DNA from 2 places in the Enterococcus sp. AZ194 genome. Region 2 is predicted to be linked to the other one. Evidence: predicted binding sites of a transcription regulator. Region 2 holds the regulator's gene; the other holds the start of a gene.
The links. Region 2 encodes CtsR, which represses protease genes until heat stress. Its sites were predicted from a motif close to TTGGTCAAAAAAGGTCAAANA; they were not measured.
Positions count from the first base shown of each region.

Region 1: the regulator CtsR is predicted to act here: its motif matches at 1,311-1,331, upstream of clpB (ATP-dependent chaperone ClpB).

Region 1 is NZ_JBIOQR010000001.1:1,628,800-1,632,016, reverse strand. Features, by position in the region: gene clpB (ATP-dependent chaperone ClpB) at 1-1,254, opposite strand, end outside; gene IGI37_RS07600 (zinc-binding alcohol dehydrogenase family protein) at 1,550-2,563, shown strand.
Region 2 is NZ_JBIOQR010000001.1:266,111-269,327, forward strand. Features, by position in the region: gene tnpC (IS66 family transposase) at 1-711, shown strand, start outside; gene IGI37_RS01495 (CtsR family transcriptional regulator) at 1,637-2,104, shown strand; gene IGI37_RS01500 (ATP-dependent Clp protease ATP-binding subunit) at 2,110-3,217, shown strand, end outside.

The DNA.
Region 1 (3,217 bases), 1.4 Mb from region 2:
CGTGACTTGGTCTAGCTCAGTCGGCATCGAATTCATCTCCACGCGAATGGTAGCACTGGCTTCATCCACTAAATCGATGGCTTTATCTGGCAAGAAACGATCAGTAATATAACGATCAGATAGAGTCGCTGCCGCAACTAAAGCATTGTCATGAATATTAACACTGTGGTGGATTTCAAAGCGTTCCTTTAGTCCACGCAAAATACTGATGGTATCCTCTACGGTTGGTTCTTGAACAAGCACTTTTTGGAAACGCCGTTCAAGCGCTTTGTCTTTTTCCATATATTGTCGGTATTCATCCAATGTTGTTGCCCCAATCAAATGAAGCTCACCTCTTGCTAACATTGGCTTCAATAGATTTCCAGCATCCATACTGCCTTCTGTCTTTCCTGCACCAACAATATTATGAATTTCATCAATGAACAAAAGAATTCGGCCATCGCTTTTTTTCACTTCTTTTAGAACTGCTTTTAAGCGTTCTTCAAATTCCCCACGAAACTTAGCGCCAGCAATTAACGCGCCCATATCTAGAGAGAAAATCGTTTTATCTTTCAGATTTTCTGGCACATCTTTTCGAACTATTCGTTGAGCCAATCCCTCTATGATAGCCGTTTTCCCAACACCAGGTTCCCCGATTAAGACCGGATTATTTTTGGTTTTTCTTGACAAAATCCGAATCACATCACGTATTTCTTCATCACGACCGATGATAGGGTCTTGTTTTCCACTTTTTACTTGTTGAACTAAGTCAACGCCATATTTTTCTAAAGCCTTATATTGCTCTTCTTGGTTTTGAGAAGTCACACGGTCTCCCCCTCTCATCTCTTCAATATTTTTACGTAGTTCTTTTTCAGTTAAGCCCTTTGCAACTAGATAGTTAGTTAAACGATAATTTTTTAGCTTCATGATTGCTAAAATAACAATCTCAGTTGATAAAAATTCATCGCCAAAGCTCTCGCGAAGTTTATCTGCTTCATTTAATAAATGAAATAGATTTTGACTCATGCTTTGACCGTATTGAACATTACCACCTGAAACAGTCGGGTACTCGTCCAAAGCTAAGTCAATCTCACGTTCAAATGCTTCAACATCGAGTCCAGCATCTGTATAAAAGTTACGACCAAAATGGTTTGGTTGTAAGAAAATTTTCCAAAGGTGTACAATATCAATCTCTTGATGTTTTCTCGTGATTGCAACGTTTTGTGCTTCTGCAATCGCTTCTTGCAAGGTTGTGGTCATTTTTTCAATATTCATAAATGGTTTCCTCCACTCTATAATCAATTTCGCCTTACAAAATCTAGTATACTCCTATGGTCAATAATGGTCAAAAGATATCATTCCTTTTTAACCTTTTATTAAGAACTTTTTTTTGTTCGTTTATTCGTAATATAAAAGACCTCTGATTCGTTGTTTGAGTAAGCTTTCTAGTTTACTTTTAAGAAAAGTCAGACAATTCATTTCTTTTCTTTTACAAATGATGATACACTAATCAGTAATAAATAGAAGGTTTTTTTGTGGGTCACATTAGTTATAGATGGGAGTAAAACAGATGAAAACAAAGGCAATTGCATTTAAAAAAGGGTTCGCATTAATCGAAGGAAATCAGTTTGAAGAAGTTGAATGGACCTTGGATTCTCTCAAGCCCTTTGACCTATTAGTTGAAGTTCAAGCTATCTCGGTGAACCCCGTGGATACGAAATTACGTCAAATATGGGCCTCTGATCAATGGAAGGTGTTAGGCTTTGATGCAGTTGGGAAAATAACGGAGACTGGTACACAGGTAACTGATTTTTCGGTTGGGGATTTTGTAATGTATAGTGGAACCAATAAACGAGCGGGCAGTTATGCAGAACATCAAGTAGTGGATGCTCGCCTAGTAGCTCGGCTTCCAAAAAATCTATCTATTGAAAAAGCGGCCGCAATGCCGTTGACAGGTTTGACTGCTTTTGAGGTTTTGTTTGAAAAAATGAACCTATTGGCAAAAAAATCGGGCAATTTGGATGAAACCATTCTTATCGTCAATGGTGCTGGGGGTGTTGGGTCAGTAGCAATTCAGTTAGCCAAATGGGCCGGCCTGAATGTCTTGGCGACAGCTTCAAGAAGGGAAACAACGGAGTGGATTAAACAGATGGGCGCAGATATCGCACTCAACCATCGCGAAGATTTAGTAAAACAGATGCAAAAACTTAATTTAACAGAGGTTAGAAGAATTCTCCTTCTCCATTCAACTGATGCCTATTATGAATCAATGGCACACTTTTTGGCGCCCTTTGGCCATTTAGCCTCGATTGTTGAAGCGAAAGAACCAGTCAATTTATCTATCTTAAAAAACAAATCAGCCAGCTTTGATTGGGAGTACATGTTTGCCAAAACAGATTATGGGTACAATATTGAGTCTCAAGGGGAAATCCTACAAAAGATTGCTCAATTACTAGAAGACGGGACAATTGTTTCTACACACACAGAGACCCTCCAAGAACTGTCTCCTGAAACTATCTTTGAAGCCCATCGCAGACTAGAAACCAATCGAACAATTGGTAAGCTAGTGATTAAGGTTAAATAAAGCAGACAGGCATTCCTATCTGTTTTAACCGAGAAGTGTTTAACTCCGAGAACCGGGTAGGTACTGTGCAACATCAACTCATGCTTCGTTGTGTTTTACAGCACCGAGTAGGTACTGTGCAACATCAACTCATACTTCGTTGTGTTTTACAGCACCGAGTAGGTACTGTGCAACATCAACTCATGCTTCGTTGTGTTTTACAGCACCGAGTAGGTACTGTGCAACATCAACTCATACTTCGTTGTGTTTTACAGCACCGAGTAGGTACTGTGCAACATCAACTCATACTTCGTTGTGTTTTACAGCAATAAGAACCTTCAACTCTAGCATGAGACATGCTAGAGTTGAAGGTTCGAAAAATAAGCTGAAATTGCTGTGAAACACTATTTACAAAGTAAATAGATGTAGAACAGTACCTACCTGGTCACAAAAATTTGAAGAGCACCACGTAGGAATCAATCAACATCGAAAGAAAGTCTTTCGTGTTTCTTGTCATTTCCGTGAATTCCTTCTTATTTCTCGGAGTTAAACACTTCTATCCCAACCTCACGCTCAGCTTTTAGAAAGATACGTAAAAGCTTATGAATTGAAAGAAGGTTAAGAGATTCAGTCGAAATCTTTTCACAAAAAAAGACACATTCCTAATGACTTGCT
Region 2 (3,217 bases):
CATCATGCAGAGTCTAAATCTGGGACAGTACCGAAAGAGTTTTTGTCTGACTTTAAGGGGTATCTTCATTGTGATGGCTATGCAGGGTATAATTATGTAACGGATGTGAAGCTCGTCTATTGCCTTGCGCACGCACGTCGAAAGTTTTTTGAAGCCATTCCAAAAAATGGTAAGGCCGAACAAACGCCAGCAGTTGTCGCCGTGAAGATGCTTGACATCTGGTTCGAGCTAGAACGCAAATGGAAGGAAGTCACCATTGAGGAACGTTTTGATAAGCGTCAAGCTTATCTGAAGCCATTGGTGAACAACTTTTATGAATGGCTAGATACGTTCGTTGCGGTCCCAAAATCGAAGCTAGAGAATGCCGTTGAGTATGTACGGAAGATACGAAGCGGATTTGAGCGAATCTTTGAGGATGGACGATTGGAATTAAGTAATAATTTGGCCGAGCGTCATATAAAAGAGCTGGTGATTGGGCGAAAAAATTACATGCATTCCTGTAGCTTGGAAGGCGCACGAACATCAGGCGTCATTTTGAGTATCTATCGAACGGCAGTAGCCAATGGTCTCGACCCGATTCGATATATAGAATTCCTATTTGATCGAGTACCAAATATGGAAACTCAATCAGATGAAGGGTTGGACGCCTTACTTCCCTGGAAACCAGATGTTCAAGCATTATGTAGAACTACTTATAAACAGACCAAATAACCTAAGCTTAGTATAAGGCTTGGGCTATTTGGCGTGTAGGTACTATTTTATTAGGCACTTACTAAGAAAGCTACTGGTAATAGGCTTTTCAGTACCTTTCATGAGACCAAAGTAGCAAGGCCGCATCTATAATTCCTTCCATCAAAAAGTTCGCAGTCTGATCGCAAGTAGCTTGTCAGTTCCACTTGTGTAGGAACTTTTAGTTGCCAGTTCTACTTTTGTAGGACCTTTTAGTAGAATGGTAAGCGTAGTGCGATACTAGTGAAATGTTTCATTTCGCTTCCCTACCTCAGCACTAGCAAGAATGGCAAACGTAGACTGATTGAAGAGGTTGGGACAGGAGTGTTTAACTCCGAGAACCGGGTAGGTACTGTGCAACATCAACTCATGCTTCGTTGTGTTTTACAGCAATAAGAACCTTCAACTCTAGCATGTCTCATGCGTAGAAGTTGTTGAGAGCGGAACGCAGTCCATCAGTTCTAAAAGTGTTGCACCTTTAGAAATTGATGGGACGGAGTGCAGATGGAGTTGCTTCTGTATCCACCGTTTATTCGGCTAAAGAGAGATTAGGACATAACGTATGAAATGTCCCAGCCTCACCATTTTAAATAGTCTTAGTAGGAATGGTATGAATAGTAACAATTAGAAGAGAGCTTTCGGCTTCACATTTTTTCTTTATTTGGGCAGGTGAATCCGAGAAGCTTACAAATTCAAGCTGTAAAAGTTTTCCGTTAAATAGTAAAATAAGAGGAGTGAATTTGATTTAACACGTGACGGACGGGGATTTATTAGCAGAATTTGTGTCTTTATCTATAAGATTCATTAAAAAAAGTGTTTATTTTTATTTAAACAAAAGCATAGTTCTTTCATTCTCTTCCTAAGTTCGATATAATTAAGGTCAATATTAGTCAAGGGAATGAAGAGAATGAGTAATCATAATACGTCAGATTTGATTGAAGCATATCTAAAGAGCATTCTTGAGAATAGTGAAATGATTGAGATTCGACGTGCCGAAATGGCAGATTTATTCAATTGTGTTCCTTCACAAATCAATTATGTAATCAATACCCGTTTCACCATTCAACGTGGCTATACGGTTGAGAGTAAGCGTGGCGGTGGTGGTTATATCCGAATCGTTAAAGTTCAATTGTCGGATAAACGACAACTTTTAGAAAGAATTAACCAGTTATTTGACCATGAATTAACTGAAAAAAATGCCCTAGCAATTATTCAGAAAATGTATGAGGATGAGATAGTTACTCGAAATGAAGGAAATTTAATGCTGAGTGCTATTTCAAAAAATGTGCTAGGCATCTCTGCCAAAGAGAATGTCCTGCGTGCTCAGATACTTAGAGCATTTTTAGAACGACTAAGTTATGAAGAAAGGAAGTGAGCGCTTTGAACGAACTATTTACAGAACGAGCTAGAGTGGTCTTATCTATCTCTCAAGAAAAAGCCAAATTTTTTAAACATCAATCAGTTGGATCAGAGCACTTGTTATTAGCGCTACTATTAGAAACAGAAGGAATTGCGGGGAAAACATTACGCCAAATGGGCTTAAATGATCATGAGGTTCAAGAGGAAATTGAGCATTTAATTGGTTATGGCACCATTAAATCTTATCCAAAAGGAATTTACTTACCTTATTCACCGCGTGCTAAACAAATTTTTGCCTATGCTGCAGATGAGGCCAAACGTTTTGGTGTACCAGCGATTGGCACGGAGCATCTGTTATCAGGATTATTAAGAGATGAAGAAATTCTAGCTTCACGAATTGTTATGAATTTGGGGTTAGACTTATCTAAAATGCGCCAACTATTAAAACGTAAGATGGGTGTCACAGAACCAAAAGGAAGTACTGGCAATCGTCGTAAAGGTGGAGCTGCGAAGAATCAACCAACACAAGGGACACCTACGTTAGATTCACTTGCCCGTGACTTAACAAAGCTTGCAAGAGATGGCAAGCTTGATCCAGTGGTTGGTAGAAGCGCAGAAGTGAAACGTCTAATTCAAATATTAAGTCGCCGAACCAAAAATAATCCGGTCTTAGTTGGAGAACCAGGCGTTGGTAAAACAGCGATTGCTGAAGGCTTAGCTCAACGAATCGTGGCACAAGAAGTCCCAGAAGAGATGCAAAAGAAGCGCTTAATGATGTTAGACATGGGTTCTTTAGTTGCTGGGACCAAGTATCGTGGTGAGTTTGAAGATCGTATGAAAAAAGTGATTGAAGAAATCTATCAAGATGGCGAGATTATTTTATTCATTGATGAGTTGCATACCTTGATTGGTGCTGGTGGTGCAGAAGGGGCAATTGATGCCTCAAATATTTTAAAACCGGCGTTAGCTCGTGGGGAACTTCAAACAATTGGTGCAACGACACTAGATGAATATCAAAAATATATTGAAAAGGACTCTGCGTTAGAGCGTCGATTTGCTCGGATTCAAGTTGATGAACCGACACCAGATGAAGCAGAAGAAATCTTGCAGGGCTTGAGAAGTCGTTATG